4 regions of the Photobacterium sanguinicancri genome follow, and region 2 is predicted to be linked to each of the others. Evidence: riboswitches for the same ligand, from Rfam matches in the RefSeq annotation. Region 2 holds a riboswitch; each other region holds the start of a gene.
What was found. A riboswitch is a leader RNA that binds a small molecule or an ion and turns the genes downstream of it on or off. The one in region 2 is predicted to bind thiamine pyrophosphate.
Positions count from the first base shown of each region.

Region 1 (4,214 bases), on a different replicon from region 2:
GCTCGCACAGCTGCTTGAGACGCTGCAGATGAACTTGATTAATAAAAGGTGAACTCTGGTTTCCTACCATATCATTATTACTTCCTGTTTTTTGACTAATAATAACCACAACAAAATGTGAGTACAGGAAAAAATGATGAATCCATTAAGTTATACCCTTCACACCTTGAATGCGCAGCAATTGCTAGTTGAACCAGAGATCAGACCAACCACGGCCCATAAAAGCCACAATCGCATGGGCTTATACTTGGTGATCTTTGTGGTTGGTGTTGTCGTGGGGCTGCTGTATTAGATCTTATGCCTGATCAGTAATCAAATTGGACTAAATCAAAGAAGGCCCTTTATTACTCCTTTGCTCATGATTGATTTCAGGCTTGGTTTGTTATCGAGCAAGAGGTAAACAGTTGACACCAAGCGGTAAAGACTCACACTGTGTTATAAAGTATCATTTTGAAGTGATAGCTAACTTTTTAAATGTAACAACCATATAGCGCAGGGTAGAGGTATGAATAACGTGGTGAACCACTGTAAAGTTTGTGTTCAGGCTGAGGCAAATTAAATGGCAAAGTTGTTGAAGATTTTGCTGACTCTTTGCGTGATAGGGCTCTTGATATTTAGCTATTTCGGCTACCAGACATATCGAGCATTAACCTATATGAGAAACGATATGGGTTGGTTATGGATAAACAGCCAACTGATTAGCCCTGATACCACCGCGATGCAGAGCGCGCGTACACCGCATACTAAACAGCTGGTATTTCGCCAAGTCGATGTGGATCGTCAATTGGTTATCTACCTGAACACCACTTATGACGGCGATTTTCTTTTTACCTTCATTAAGCAGACGCCATGCAGCGCTTTGTCGCCTTATCAAGGAATGCTGAGCGTGAACAATGAACCAAACCAACAGATCATGTTCGATTGTCATGAGCCGAACACGGTGGTTTATAGAATAGCGAAACGTAAGTTCAGTCAGCTGCACTTAACTACGCCTGATTTCGATTTTGATTTGGATCTTAAGCAGTGGAACCCTAAAGCACTCAAAAAAGATGACTTCATGCAGCACAATTATGAGTTTTTTCAAAAGCATACCACAGAAAAGATTTATCCATGGAATAGGGATTAGGTAGCGGATATTGAGCGCTTGAAATTAAGCAGAGAAAAGCCCCGTTTCATGTTATGAGTGAAGCGGGGCTTTTTTATTAGCTATCTCAATAGACATTGAAGTTCAGATTTTCGTGGATTATTTAAAGGAAGCTTGGGGTAGACTCGGGGCTGGCCCGGGACAGCACAGCGCTAGGGAACACTGAGTACTCAGCGAAGACTAAAACATGATTTAGTTTTATCTGTTGTTCTTTCAATGAGCTTGTTACTATTCGAAAAGATAGTCGGGGGGCCGAAAGGCTGAGATCGCATGTTGCGAGACCCGTAGAACCTGATTCAGTTAATACTGTCGTAGGGAACTATATGTCTAGCGAATGATGGTTTGATTTATATTTATCAACATCCTTGGCTCGGCTGGACCAAGATATGCCAATCCAGCCCCAGCATTCATATCAGTTTCTTCCCTCAGGTTCTTCCTATCCGTTACCGCAATTGATAATGGCAATCGCTGAGGGAAAACATGAACACACAAACCATCATTAACGCTCTGCATGCAGTCCGTGAGCAGAAACCACTGGTTGTGAACCTGACCAACTATGTCGTAATGAACAATACTGCCAATGCGCTACTGGCCATTGGTGCTTCGCCGATCATGGCACATTCTCGTGAAGAAATGGCGGAAATGATGTCTTTTGCTGGTGCTTTGGTCATTAATATCGGCACATTGGACAGCGAATGGGTGCCACGTATGGTGTTCGCTGTCGAGCAGGCAAATATTCATAATAAAACGATAGTGCTTGATCCTGTTGGCTGTGGTGCTAGCCGCTTACGAACAGACACCTCCCGCCAGCTTGCCAAAGCAGCTAATAAGTTGATTATTCGAGGCAATGCTTCTGAAATCATTTCCTTGGCAGGTGAAAAAGGGCAAAACAAAGGCGTTGATGCGCTTGATAGCACGGAAGCGGCAGTGGATGCGGCGCGTTTCCTGAGCCGAGAATATCAATGCAATGTTGTTATTTCAGGTGAGATTGATTTTGTTGTCACCAATGAAGGACAGAGCCAGCTACGTAATGGTCATGCCATGATGCCTTATGTAACAGGGATGGGGTGTACTCTCAGTGCACTGACTGGTGCTTTTGCGGCTATCGGAGAAGAGACGGGATTAGCAGCCGCGGCGATACTTGGCGTAGCGGGCGAAATCGCAGCCGAACAGTCGAAAGGCCCAGGTAGCTTGCAGTGTAATTTGCTCGATACCCTGTATCAGCTTGATGAAGAAACGTTAATCCAGCGTCTGAAGCTGGCTTAGTTTGGCAGGCCTAGTTTGGGAGGCTTAGTTTTGGAGGCTTAGTTTTGGAGGAAATAATGCGTTCGTGTCGTTTATATCTGGTGACTGATGATCTGCAAGATCTTGAAACCATGAAAACGGTGGTCAAAGAAGCCGTCATTGGCGGTGTGACTATGGTACAGGTTCGAGAAAAGCATGGTGATGTACGTACTTTTATTGAAAGAGCCTTAGCCGTTAAAACGATTTTGCAGGACACTGGGGTTCCACTAATTATTAATGATCGTGTCGATGTGGCCTTGGCTGTAGATGCCGACGGTGTACATCTGGGCCAGTCAGATATGCCAGCTAACATCGCACGCCAGCTGATTGGTAAAGACAAGATACTGGGACTGTCGGTTGAAAATGAACAGCAACTGGTTGAAGCCAAACATTTACCTATCGATTACATCGGGCTGAGCGCAATCTTTGCGACCCCGACGAAAACCAATATACAAAAAGAGTGGGGCATTGACGGGCTGGCGAATGCCGTCGCGCAAAGCTCCTTACCTATAGTGGCAATCGGCGGGATTAATGCATCAAACCTTGATGCGGTTATAGCGACAGGCGTCGACAGTATTGCACTGGTTTCGGCAATTTGTCATGCCGAATGCCCGAGAACAGCAGTACGCAACTTGATTGGATAAGCTAATACCCGCAGATTTTTTGAAAAAGTTTGTGGGTATAAAACTAATGTAATTTGGTTATCGAAATCTAGGGCGGCAGTGTTTCCAAGTGTTGCCCATTAAATTCCGTAATCCGTCTCGAAAATTGCGGCAGAGATCATGAGAATACTTCATTCTAGATTTTTAATTCGGCGCGAATTTACCTCATTTATCACAGATATTTAAATGGAACGTGCTAACCGTAATCGAGATAGGCTGGAAGTGAGGAGGCTTGTTTTGATGCTAATACGTTTCGGGAGTAATCGTTTTAACTTGTTTATGGACAGAAGTGAGTTTCGGAAAAGCAAGCATTAGCAAATCATAAATTGGCGCAGGTATGGTAAGTCATTAAACTCGTATCCAAAACTACTGGGCGGATCAACCCAACCGAAATTAAATACGCGGCTTGCGCAAAAGTTGACCGAAAAGTGTAGATACTAGTCATTGCCATGGAGATTATTAACTTACTCATTTTAATTTATCCAGTTTTTTGAATAAGCTTTCTGCGACATTCAATCGCTTTAAGTCATGAAATTTATCGGCCCAGCGAAAAAATTGAACTTTATTATTTTAGTTCAGTCATATTGCTACGTTTACCATCACATAGACATCTGTAGTTTAGATATGCTCTCAAGTCGAAACACACATAAACTAACTCGTAACGCACTATTATTAGTGGGTTGGGTTATCTGTTTCTGTCTCGCCAGTAATATGAGTTTTATCCAAGGTTGTAAAGTAAACTATGGCAATAGTGATTCTGCGATTTCTACTGTTCTGCAGGCAAACAATATTGGTGATGGTAGCGGCTTTATTGATGGTGCATCTCAATCTCAATCTCAATCTAAAGACGGCCAATCTGTCCATAAATGTGACTTATCAGAACACCTGATAAATTTTGATCACCACCAAGTCAATGATCAAGCTATATTCACGTACTTCATACTCGTTGTAGTCGTATTGTGGCTGCTAAGTACTGTCCCGTATTTCCCTCCATTCACTGAGCCAATCCTTCACAAGGGTAGGCGGATCCATCTCAAGGTTTGTGTCTTTAAAGAATGAGAATAAGAGCGTTTAACTAACACTCATATTATTCATTTTTTAAGGAAAAATTAGACATGCCTAAA
Region 1 is NZ_AP024851.1:1,430,494-1,434,707, reverse strand. Features, by position in the region: gene OCU87_RS23345 (SgrR family transcriptional regulator) at 1-70, opposite strand, end outside; gene OCU87_RS23340 (hypothetical protein) at 134-292, shown strand; gene OCU87_RS23335 (hypothetical protein) at 656-1,126, shown strand; TPP riboswitch at 1,380-1,479, shown strand; gene thiM (hydroxyethylthiazole kinase) at 1,625-2,410, shown strand; gene thiE (thiamine phosphate synthase) at 2,467-3,072, shown strand; gene OCU87_RS23320 (protein-disulfide reductase DsbD family protein) at 4,206-4,214, shown strand, end outside.
Region 1: it holds a riboswitch for thiamine pyrophosphate, as region 2 does, so the genes downstream of both, thiM (hydroxyethylthiazole kinase) here and thiB (thiamine ABC transporter substrate binding subunit) in region 2, are expected to answer to the same signal.

Region 2 (4,214 bases):
GACTTTGCCGACCCAGTCGAAAAAGCCTCAGCGGAAAAAGCCTTGGCCTATATGGGGCTAGAAGCGGGCAAGACGCTGTCGGACTTTTCAATTGATAAAGTCTTTATTGGCTCTTGTACCAATTCTCGCATTGAAGATATGCGCGCCGCCGCCGCTATCGCGAAAGGGCGCAAAGTCGCCGCCAATGTTCAAGCACTCGTTGTTCCGGGATCTGAGCAAGTCAAAGCCCAAGCAGAACAAGAAGGGTTGGATAAAATTTTCATCGATGCCGGCTTTGAATGGCGCCTACCAGGCTGCTCGATGTGTCTAGCGATGAACAACGACCGCCTAGGGCCAAAAGAGCGCTGCGCCTCCACCAGCAACCGTAACTTTGAAGGTCGCCAAGGCCGTGATGGCCGTACCCACCTTGTCAGCCCTGCAATGGCAGCGGCGGCAGCGTGTGCTGGCCATTTTGTAGATATTCGCGACTTAGACAGCGCAACGGCATAATCGAGAGGAAGATAACAATGGCAGGTTTTAAACAACATACAGGCTTGGTCGTGCCGCTAGATACCGCGAATATCGATACCGACGCAATCATTCCTAAGCAATTTCTACAAAAAGTGACGCGCACAGGCTTTGGTAAACACTTGTTCCATGACTGGCGTTTTCTTGATGATGCAGGTAAGCAAGCGAACCCTGAGTTTGTGATGAATGCGCCTCGCTACCAAGGTGCAAGTATTTTACTTGCACGTGAGAACTTCGGTTGCGGCTCTTCGCGTGAACATGCACCTTGGGCGCTAGCAGATTACGGTATTCAAGTGATGATCGCGCCAAGCTTTGCCGACATTTTTTACGGTAACTCCATAAACAATCAAATGGTTCCAGTACGCTTAACCGAGCACGAAGTTGATGAGATTTTTCAATTTGTTGAAAGTACCGAAGGCGCAGAGATCAACGTTGATTTGGAAAAGATGTTAGTGATTGCTAACAACAAACAATACCATTTCGAGATTGATGAGTTCCGCCGTCACTGCTTATTGAACGGCTTAGATAACATCGGGCTAACGCTGCAACATGAAGATAAAATTGCGGCTTACGAAGATAATATTCCTGAATTTTTAAAGTAAATATTACGTTTGTTAGTATTTACTGACTCAATTACATCAGTGTCACAACACCCTGCGTTAGTGGGGTGTTGTTCTATTTAACGCTTTACCCAACACTCTCATTCAACCGATTGTAAAACCTGCAATAAAAAGCCCGTCACCTCGGTCTATAGTTGTTAGGTTATTACTGATTAAAAAGGTTGATTATGCAGTCTCGTCTTTTACTTACCTTTCATCTTGTTTTTGCGGCATTCATTTTTCTCGTCAGTAGCACTGTGTTCGCAGCTCCCAAAGCGGATTTATGGTCATATTGGCAAAGCAGTAATGAAGCCAACAGCATGCCAATCAACCATCAATTATGGCAACAGACGCTCAACCGCCACATAGTGCAGCAGGGCGATCAAACGCTATTTAGCTATAACCAAGTCGATCAAGAGGGAAAGTGGCAGCTCGATCGCTACGTTCGCGAAATGAGTAAAATCAATCCTTTAAAATACCGTAAGGCGGAGCAATTTGCCTATTGGGTCAACCTCTACAATGCTCTCACAGTACAACTCATTGTTGATAATTACCCAATCAAGTCGATAACGAAGATCGGTGGGTTGTTTAGCTTTGGGCCGTGGGATGATGACGTCGTGACCGTGAACGGCAAAAAGCTCACTTTAAATGATATTGAGCACCGAATCTTACGTCCGATTTGGCAAGACAACCGTATTCATTATGCGGTGAACTGCGCTAGCCTAGGTTGCCCTAATCTACAAGTACATGCCTTCACTGCCAGCAATAGTGACCACTTACTTGATCTCGCCGCCAAGCAATTCATCAATAGTAAAAAAGGCGTTATCAGCACGAATAACAAGACCCAACTGTCGTCTATATACGATTGGTATCAAGCTGACTTCGGCAATACGGCGCAGCTCCAGCGACACCTGAATCAATACCGCACCACTCCAGTGACACTGAAAAATATCGATTATGATTACGACTGGGCACTGAACGAGGCAAAATAATGCCAATCATTGTCCCCGTCCCCTAGCAACACCACGCTTGCACCATTACAATGACGACGTTCTCATTGGGGAGCTAACAAGAAGGCTTACGCTTTCTTCAGCTGAGATTGCACACGCAGAACCCACAGAACCTGAACCAGCTAATACTGGCGTAGGAATTGAGAAGTCGCTAAGTACTGTTTATCTAGCCAGATACTCCCTTAAGCCACCTTTTTCTCAACCCTCGCTCATTTGATTTATTGCCAGCAGGATGCAACGGCATCAGGAGCGCTTTGTGAAAAAACTACTACCTCTACTGACTTTAACGCTTGCGACCAGCAGTGTATTTGCCGCCGAACAAGACGCAAAAGCAACATTAACTGTGTACACCTATGGCTCATTTGCCTCTGATTGGGGCCCCGGTCCTGCGATTAAAAAAGCATTTGAAGCCGAGTGTGACTGTACGTTGAATTTAGTCGCGCTAGATGATGGCGTCTCAATTTTAAATCGTGTTCGCCTTGAAGGCCGAAACAGCAAAGCCGATATTCTATTGGGACTCGATAACAACCTTATCGAAGAAGCAAAAAAAACCGGTTTATTAGCGCAGCACAAAGTCGATACCAGCAAGGTTATCTTGCCTAATGGCTGGAATGACAACACCTTCGTACCTTACGATTACGGTTACTTTGCGTTTGTTTACGACAGCACTAAACTGAAAAACCCGCCAAAGAGCTTAAAAGAATTAGTGGAACGTGACGATCTATCGATCCTTTACCAAGATCCTCGTACTTCCACCCCTGGACAAGGTTTGATGCTATGGATGAAGTCAGTGTATGGCGATCAATCCACCAATGCATGGCAGCAAATGGCAAAGAAAACAGTGACCGTCACCAAAGGCTGGTCTGAAGCATATAGCATGTTCCTCAAAGGCGAAGCTGATATGGTGTTGTCATACACCACCTCTCCGGCTTACCACATCATCGCTGAACAGAAGAATCAATATATCGCCGCAGATTTCAGTGAAGGGCATTACATGCAAGTAGAAGTGGCCGCCAAGCTCAAAAATAGCCCACACCCCAAGTTAGCCGATCAATTTATGGATTTCATTGTTAGTGATGGCTTCCAATCCAATATGGCAACAGGTAATTGGATGTATCCAGTGACATCCCAGCCGCTTCCTGATGGTTTCAACCAATTAACTGTACCTGAAAAAGCACTGGAGTTTGATGCTACTGAGGTTGCTAAACAGCGCCGTAGCTGGATCCGCGAATGGCAACATGCGTTAACGCAATAAAGGCATATCTCGTTTGAACACTCGCTTTACCTCGTTACTACCCGGCATTACCGCTGCTGGGTGCATCTTGGCGTTAATGGTATTAGCCATTAGCGCCCTACTCGGCCAAGCCGACGAATTATCACCTCTCACTTTATGGCACGACCCCTATTTACGCCACGTTACTGGGTTTAGTTTCTACCAAGCATTCCTATCAACCCTATTAAGTGTTGTTCCCGCGATTCCCGTCGCCTATGCACTTTCTCGCCGCCAATTTATTGGACGAGCTCTATTACTGCGTATCTTTGCCATGACGCTGGTACTACCCGTCTTGGTCGCGGTGTTTGGTTTACTGTCGATATACGGTAAAAGTGGCTTAATTAATCAATGGCTTGCCGCTATTGGTGTAGATATCCAGCTCAATATTTATGGTTTAAGCGGGATCTTACTGGCCCACATCTTTTTAAACCTCCCCCTTGCCGTGCGTTTGTTACTGCAAAGTTTAGAAGGGATCCCTCACGAGCAACATCAGCTCGCCGCACATTTAGGTATTACTGGGTGGGACAAATTTCGCTTAGTGGCGTGGCCTCGATTACAGCAGCAATTACCGCACGTGATCGGCTTAATCTTTATGCTGTGTTTCACTAGTTTTGCGGTGATCATGTCGCTCGGTGGCGGACCAAAAGCCACCACCATCGAGCTTGCGATTTACCAAGCCCTACGTTACGACTTTGACCTAGCAGCGGGAGCCTTATTGGCATTGTGGCAAATGCTACTGTGTTGCTCATTAGTGTTAGCATCACAACGTTTTGCTAAACCGTTAGCCACCCTTAGCGGTACAGTGAATCAAGATCCTCACAACTA
Region 2 is NZ_AP024850.1:3,262,453-3,266,666, forward strand. Features, by position in the region: gene leuC (3-isopropylmalate dehydratase large subunit) at 1-489, shown strand, start outside; gene leuD (3-isopropylmalate dehydratase small subunit) at 507-1,109, shown strand; gene OCU87_RS14960 (DUF547 domain-containing protein) at 1,295-2,098, shown strand; TPP riboswitch at 2,155-2,273, shown strand; gene thiB (thiamine ABC transporter substrate binding subunit) at 2,373-3,371, shown strand; gene thiP (thiamine/thiamine pyrophosphate ABC transporter permease ThiP) at 3,385-4,214, shown strand, end outside.

Region 3 (4,214 bases), on a different replicon from region 2:
AGCCATCCGGACGCAAACTGTTTACGATTTTAGATAATCGGGTGTATTTAGGGTGAACCACAACATGAGAGACCGAATAATAGTTACCGATTTGCGCATTTGATAAGGCAGTTTCACCAACAGTAATACTGATTTGATAAGGCTTAAGTACAAAAAAATCCGATTCAACAGAACCGTCAGTTCTCGCGTGTACCAGGCAGTGCGCCGCTGTTAATACCCAATGGCTATCAATGATGGTTCCGCCGCACATCGGGTGCTCATTACTCACACTTAACCGAAGTGATGCCATCCATGGGTTTTCGGCAATGCTTGTATCACTGCCATCAATGATTCGAGGGGCAACCTCAAACTCTTGTGCATAAGAAGGAAATGAAACACCAGCTATTCCTAGCCCGATAGCTAGACAAATTGTCTTTTGAAACATGATTTTCTCACTACTAACATCCTTTTATTAGCAGAATCTAATCATATTAGTTACAAGCTCTAATCATCATTCCACCTGCTTTGCGAGATAAATCATTAAATAGAGTACAAACTTTACAACCTGTTATTACTAATAGTTATGTTTGCCGAACTTTGCCAAAAAAAAACCGTACACAGTATGTACGGTTATCTTTAGTGAAAATCAACACATTGAAAACACGTTTATGGGCAAGCAACTGCCTCAATATTTACTTGATTCAATCCCTGAATGCCTAACTCTGTTGCCAACGTTGGAAAAAACTTAGCATTCTCGTAAGCAGATTTAATATCAGTAATGTCAATCTTGTACACTTTCAGGTTCAATTGCTTCATTTCAGTCGGTGTACAGCTTTTCCCATCTTCGAAACACACTGGGTTAGTGGTATCAATTTTTGCGCATGATGACGAATGTGTGCCAATGCCGTAATTATCTAAATCACTTTTTGTTCCATTCGGAAACACATCTGGCAAAATATTCGCAAAATGGCTATCTGTTACCGCATAAGTACCATCATCTAAGCCAGTAACACCTTCAACATTTATGCTCTCGACTGCAAATACTTTAGTTTTGCCTGATAGAGTGTCTTTGATTTCTTCTTCTGTGCAGCCAAATAGGGCTACTAAGCTGATAAGTACAATGGCCTTTTTCATGTTCATCCTTTTTGTATGTTTTAATTATGTTGGTTGCTTGCTACTAAATATCGGCTAATTATGCTGTTTCTTGATAGGTTCATCATCAATTAACTGCATTTTTTTACTTTTGAACCATTTATGCTTTACTAAACCGTATGTCGCTACAATATAATTGTGTGATATATGCCCATATGCCTTCCAAATTCACTAAATGGTGGCATAATACGGCCTCACAAAATCTACGGACAATTTCTAATGACTATTGAAAATATTCTAAAACAACGCAGCGAATCTAAGTGTGAGCTTTGTTCTTCAGACAGCAACCTAAGTGTTTATGAAGTACCAGCATCACCGGATCAAACTGCAGGTTGTTGTGTAATGGTTTGTGATACTTGTCGTGGACAAATCGAAGATGCAGATACTGTTGAAGCTAACCACTGGCGTTGTCTAAATGACAGCATGTGGAGCCAAACTCCAGCTGTTCAAATCGTGTCTTACCGCATGCTTAACCGTCTTGCGACATCAGAATCTTGGGCTCAAGACCTTAAAGATATGATGTACATGGAAGAAGATATGGTTGAATGGGCTGAAAAAGGTATCGCTCTTGAAGAGCTAGAATCTATTCAAACTGTTGATGTTAACGGTACACCGCTTCAAGCTGGCGATAACGTAACTGTGATCAAAGATCTTCCAGTTAAAGGTTCTAGCCTAGTAGTTAAACAAGGTACTGCGGTACGTGGCATTCGTATGAATGACAACCCACTTCACATCAGTGGTAAAGCTGCAGGCACGACTATGGTGCTTATCGCTGCTTACTGTAAAAAAATGTAATTCAAACGAATTCATTATTTAAAGGCGCTTATTTAGCGCCTTTTTGCTATCTGCTCTCCGCTAGCCACTGACAGTAATAAATCACCTCTTCTCGATTTCGAAGCCTCAGTTAGCAACCATTCAAACTGATTAACACAGTACTCTTCTGCTATGTTTTTTCTATTTTACTCATGATTAATACCAATTAATCTAGGGTAAGGGGTAGATGATCCGTGCGATTACGTTATAATCCCAGCCATACAAAATGCTAAACATATTGATATTTTCAGTATGTTATTGAAAGTTAGTCGGGGGGCCTTAGGCTGAGACTGCAAGATACGATGAGTATCAAATGCGGGACCCGTTGAACCTGATCCAGTTAACACTGACGTAGGGAACTAACAGCTGTGTCCCCTATTTCGATCACTCAAGATCGCTCTACAGGCACCTGTTATCCCTATATCAATTTTTAGGGATAAATTATGGTAACGCCATCTAAAACACCAATTACTTTAACCATCGCAGGCTCAGACAGTGGCGGTGGTGCCGGTATTCAAGCTGATATAAAAGCAATTTCTGCCACAGGTGGTTATGCTTGTTCTGTTATCACTGCGCTAACCGCTCAAAATACCCTAGGTGTCAGCGGTATATTTGCCATACCACCTGAATTTGTTGAACAACAACTTGATGCTGTCTTTTCTGATTTAGATGTAAAAGCAGTCAAAATCGGCATGTTAAGCGATACTAAGATCATCGCAATGGTGGCCAAAAAACTTCAACAATATCAGCCGAAACACCTAGTTATTGACCCTGTCATGGTCGCCACTAGCGGTGATTTATTATTACAGCAAGATGCTATTTCTACGCTGAAAGAAACCCTACTCCCCCTTGCCGATGTTATCACCCCTAACCTACCTGAAGCTGCAGCATTGCTAGGCTGTACAGTGCCTCAAACCGAAGCTGAGATGGATGCGTTAATCGAAGAAATGCGACAGCTCAATACAAAGACCGTCTTATTAAAAGGCGGACATTTAGAGCAAAGTGAGACCAGTACCGATCTGCTCATCACCGCCGATGATGTTTATCGTTTTAGCACCCAGCGCATTCAAACCAATAATACTCATGGTACAGGCTGCACGCTTTCAGCCGCAATTGCCTCTTACCTTGCTCAAGACCATGATTTAGTCACGGCAGTTACTCACGCTAAAGGCTACATTTCACACGCCATATCCCATGCTGATTCGCTACAAATAGGATCGGGGCACGGCCCAGTTCATCACTTCTTTGCTGGTCATTTTGATCCAACGGCATAAGAAGTATGAGATCAGATATGACAACTCTAATTCAGCCATTACCCACACAAGCAGGTGTCGCAGTGACACTCACTCAGTGTCAATTACGCTATAACACCAGTGATAAACCGCTCTTTACACAGCTAAACCTCACGCTACCAAAAGGCCAGTGGAGTTGTATTTTAGGTAAAAGTGGTTGCGGTAAAACATCGTTATTACGCTTATTGGCAGGCTTACTGGATGAACAAGCCGATTGGCAAGGCGTATTAACGGCATCTGACCAGCAACCCATAGATGATCGCGTGGCATACATGGCGCAGCAAGACCTGCTGTTGCCTTGGTTATCGGTACTTGAGAATGTTTGTTTAAGCTCTCGCTTTAACCCAGAACAATCCGCAGAAAGTAGCCAAGTTCGGGCGTGTGAATTACTTAACCATGTGGGCCTTGGCGATCATATCCATGCTCGCCCTGAAAGCTTATCAGGCGGTATGCGCCAACGCGTTGCACTTGCCCGCACACTACTGCAAGACAAGCCGATTGTGTTAATGGATGAGCCTTTTTCGGCGTTAGATGCCGTGACACGCCATAAATTACAAACGCTGGCCGCGACCTTATTAAAAGATAAAACCGTCTTGTTAATCACCCATGATCCACAAGAAGCGTTACGGCTTGGTGACCAAATATTGCTGATGTCGGGTTCACCCGCGACCATGGTCTCGCTCCCTACCCCACAAGGTCAGGCTCCGCGTAATTACAGCGCAGAACTCGCACAACACCAACAAAGTATTATCACGCGTTTGGAGCAAGATTATGGTTAATCATCCTCAAATTGCTTTACAAAAAGCGGCTTTGCAGAAAACGGGGCGACCAAAAAACAGACAAGCAAAATCGTGGACGAATGCGGTATCACACCCTGTGATTCGTCTGATGATCAGCACAGCTATCATCGTGGGATTATGGCAATTAGCGGTTGTTGTATTTGAACTACCCAGCTTTATTCTACCGACACCTCTGGCT
Region 3 is NZ_AP024851.1:1,003,192-1,007,405, forward strand. Features, by position in the region: gene OCU87_RS21500 (S1 family peptidase) at 1-424, opposite strand, end outside; gene OCU87_RS21505 (hypothetical protein) at 646-1,113, opposite strand; gene OCU87_RS21510 (PhnA domain-containing protein) at 1,351-1,926, shown strand; TPP riboswitch at 2,205-2,319, shown strand; gene thiD (bifunctional hydroxymethylpyrimidine kinase/phosphomethylpyrimidine kinase) at 2,388-3,218, shown strand; gene OCU87_RS21520 (ABC transporter ATP-binding protein) at 3,236-4,015, shown strand; partial or broken gene OCU87_RS21525 (ABC transporter permease) at 4,110-4,214, shown strand, end outside.
Region 3: it holds a riboswitch for thiamine pyrophosphate, as region 2 does, so the genes downstream of both, thiD (bifunctional hydroxymethylpyrimidine kinase/phosphomethylpyrimidine kinase) here and thiB (thiamine ABC transporter substrate binding subunit) in region 2, are expected to answer to the same signal.

Region 4 (4,214 bases), 360 kb from region 2:
CGGAATTCAAAGCGGGCTTTTGATAGGGCGTTATCACGGACTTGTGCACCAGGGTGACCTTTCGCAAGATCGGCGGCATGAGCACACAGCTTATAAGTGATCAGGCCAACTTTAACGTCTTCTTTATTCGGTAAGCCAAGGTGCTCTTTAGGCGTAACGTAACAGAGCATGGCACAGCCGTACCAACCTATCATGGCAGCACCAATACCCGAGGTAATGTGATCGTAACCAGGGGCAATATCGGTAGTCAGCGGGCCTAATGTATAGAAAGGGGCTTCATGGCAGTGCTTAAGTTGCTCTTCCATGTTTTCTTTAATCATGTGCATTGGGACATGACCCGGGCCTTCGATCATCACCTGTACATCGTATTCCCAAGCTACTTTCGTTAACTCACCTAGGGTGCGTAGCTCACTAAATTGTGCTTCATCGTTCGCATCGGCCACAGAGCCTGGACGCAAGCCATCGCCTAACGAGAGTGAAATATCGTACTTGGCACAAATTTCACAGATCTCACGGAAATGAAGGTACAAGAAACTTTCTTCATGGTGAGCCAGACACCACTTCGCCATGATAGAACCACCGCGAGACACTATGCCAGTCACGCGTTTTGCCGTCATAGGCACATAGCGCAGCAATACACCCGCATGAATAGTAAAGTAATCGACCCCTTGCTCAGCTTGTTCTAGTAACGTATCGCGGAAAACGTCCCAAGTGAGGTTTTCGGCGATGCCATTCACTTTTTCAAGCGCTTGGTACATCGGCACTGTGCCAATAGGGACAGGGCTATTGCGAATGATCCACTCGCGTGTTTCGTGAATATTACGCCCTGTCGATAAATCCATCACAGTATCGCCGCCCCAACGGGTCGACCACACTAACTTCTCGACTTCTTCTTCAATAGAAGAGCTCACTGAAGAGTTGCCGATATTGGCATTCACTTTAACTAAGAAGTTACGGCCAATGATCATTGGCTCTGATTCAGGGTGATTAATATTGGCAGGGATGATTGCTCGACCTTCAGCAATTTCTTTACGAACAAACTCAGCTGAAATTTCTTCTGGTAGATTAGCGCCAAAATTCATACCGGGGTGCTGATGATTCAACACTTCATCACGGTATTTAGCGCGTCCCATATTCTCGCGAATCGCGATGTATTCCATTTCAGGCGTTATCACACCTTGGCGCGCATAATGCAGCTGAGTAACACGTTGCCCTTCTTTTGCACGACGAATACGCGCTCGCTCACCAAAGCGAAGGTCATCTAGAGTGTCATCAGCAAGACGCTCTTTAGAATAAATGGAACTCAGGCCATCAAGCAGGTTGGTATCGTTACGTTCAGCGATCCAAGCCTCTCGCACTTTTGGCAATCCCGCATAGATATCGATATCTTGCTCGGGATCAGTGTAGAAGCCAGAAGTATCGTACACACGGATCGCTTCATTCGGTTCTAAGATAGGCTGATCTTTAGTTCCGCCCACTAAGCTATCGGCCAGTGCAATTTCTCGCATCGGTACTTGGATATCAGGGCGACTACCTTCGATATATACCTTCTGGGAGTTCGGGTATGGTTGGGCGGTAAGTGAATCTATAAATTGTTTAGCTTCCAGTCTCGCTTGTTTGCGAATCGACATAGCAAAATCCTTACGGTTCCATGGTTGGGATATTTGCTTGACGGATTGGTGCATAAACAAGAGGCGTACACGTAGGGTGTGCAGCATCATCTGACAGCTTAACGGTGATGAAAGGAAATACAGGTACCGTTAAACAGAAGATTTTCTCTTGTTCCCTTCGCAGGTATTAGCCTGATCAGGTTCTACGGATCCCGCAATGCGGTCTCAGCCAAATGGCACTCCGACAAGTTTCAGCAAGGAGTATAGGGAAGGGAAGAAAGCGCAGCAAGGAAGAAACCAATAAATTTGGCCTAAGCACCATAAAAAAGAAAGGCTGCAAAAGCAGCCCCAACTATTATTTTGAAAATTTCTTCACTAATGCTTTGAGTAATGATGAATGCGTCTCTCTCAATTCACCCAGCTTATGAGTGATTTTAGGAGCACCTTCATCATCAAAAAGTTTTGGTACAGCGACACGCTGTGAAGAGTAAATTCCAGTATGACCACTAAAGTAATACGCGGTATAACAGGCTATTGCGAAATACAGCATATGGTCAGCACCAAACAACTCAACCCCCATAATGGTACAAGCCAGTGGTGTATTGGTCGCAGCAGCAAAAACTGCTAAAAAGCCAAGCGCGGCAAATAAATCAACGGGCGCCCCAAGTAGCCAAGCCATGGTGTTACCAAGCGTAGCCCCCACAAAGAACAGTGGTGTAACTTCACCACCCTTATAACCTGCGGCCAAAGTAATTGCGGTTAATAACAACTTCAAAGCCCAGCTATACCATTCTGCGCCACCTTCTTGAAACGCGCTTAAAATACTAACGCCCCCTTCACGAGTGCTATAAACACCAAGGCCGATATAATCGTAATTACCAATCCACTGGGTTAGGCCAATCACAATCAAGCCTCCCGTTACGACGATCACATAGGGGTTCTTAAGGGTCGCTTTAAAGATATCTTTAAACGCATGGGTCAACTCACCAAACAAATAGCCAGCTAAGCCAAACGCAACTGAACCAATAATAATTTTAACCATTAACCAAAGATCAACCTTGAGTACCTGATCAAATAAGGTGATATTTTGAAGAAAATCGATTCGGTAGTGAGTGTGGTGAGCCCCTAATGCAGAGCAGACAAAGTCAGCAAGAATAGCAGCAAATAAGGCGGGGATGATGGCATCGTAACGCAGTCGGCCAATTGCCAATACTTCCAATGCAAAAATAGCCCCCGTTAATGGAGTACCAAAAACAGCACCAAAGCCAGCCGCAACACCAGAAATCAAAATAAGCCGAGTATCGGCTTCATTCAACTTAAAGAGACGAGCAAGCCAGTGTGTGGTTGCGCCACCAATTTGCACCGCCGTACCTTCTCGACCCGCCGAACCACCAAATAAATGTGTAATAACCGTCGTAATTAATACCAAGGGGCCCATACGTGTTGGGATCCCTGCACCCGGTTGGTGAATTTCATCCATGATAAGGTTATTGCCACCTTCGGAGTTTTTACCCAAGTTACGATAGCAATAGACAATCACAATACCCGCTAAGGGCAATAAATAAATCAACCAAGGGTTATCAACACGAGTCGCTGTCGCTGTACTTAATATCCACAAAAAGAACGCATTTAGTGAACCAACAAGGATAGCAACAGGAGTAATCAGAAGTGTCCAGCGAATGATCTGGATAAATATTTTAGGATTTGCACTTAGAGGGTGAGCCATACTATCTCTGTTTATCTCTTAATGAATTTTTAAGGATAGACAATATGATAGTTAATTACCCCACCATAGATAGATCTATCCTAACTATAGCAGGAGTCATTATCTCAGTATGAGCGGTTAAGGTGGAACTCCATCACCCGTGATCGGCTCGATCGCCGTTCAGCGAATAAATCCTACTCTCAAATACAAACAACAACAAGACCAAGATCAATAGATAATAATAAAAATAAAATTTGAGGCGACAGAAACGAAAAAGGCTCTAGCATTTCTGCTAGAGCCTTAAAGATGGCAGGGGTGGAGAGATTCGAACTCCCAACACGCGGATTTGGAATCCGCTGCTCTGCCAATTGGAGCTACACCCCTATTAGTTATTTTAAAGACTTAACTCTGTCTAAATAAGTGGCGGAGCGGACGGGACTCGAACCCGCGACCCCCGGCGTGACAGGCCGGTATTCTAACCAACTGAACTACCGCTCCACACGGTGATAAACAGTTGCCTGTCTATCCGATAAATGTCGTTCAATACACTTATCTAAATTTAAAGCCTGGCGATGACCTACTCTCACATGGGGAGACCCCACACTACCATCGGCGCTATTACGTTTCACTACTGAGTTCGGCATGGGATCAGGTGGGTCCATAATGCTATGGTCGCCAAGCAAATTCGGTTTATCTTACGCCGTTGGCGGAAGATACAATCTGGGAAAATCTAACTAGTTACAATATCGTTCTTAACACGCATTCAAGCGTTTATGGAGTCCGTAAAACCCCTTGGGTGTTGTATGGTTAAGCCTCACGGGCAATTAGTACAGGTTAGCTCAATGCCTCGCAGCACTTACACACCCTGCCTATCAACGTCGTAGTCTTCGACAACCCTT
Region 4 is NZ_AP024850.1:3,624,420-3,628,633, forward strand. Features, by position in the region: gene thiC (phosphomethylpyrimidine synthase ThiC) at 1-1,631, opposite strand, end outside; TPP riboswitch at 1,767-1,864, opposite strand; gene OCU87_RS16695 (voltage-gated chloride channel family protein) at 1,966-3,336, opposite strand; fluoride riboswitch at 3,420-3,483, opposite strand; tRNA gene OCU87_RS16700 (tRNA-Trp) at 3,623-3,699, opposite strand; tRNA gene OCU87_RS16705 (tRNA-Asp) at 3,737-3,813, opposite strand; rRNA gene rrf (5S ribosomal RNA) at 3,880-3,995, opposite strand; rRNA gene OCU87_RS16715 (23S ribosomal RNA) at 4,119-4,214, opposite strand, start outside.
Region 4: it holds a riboswitch for thiamine pyrophosphate, as region 2 does, so the genes downstream of both, thiC (phosphomethylpyrimidine synthase ThiC) here and thiB (thiamine ABC transporter substrate binding subunit) in region 2, are expected to answer to the same signal.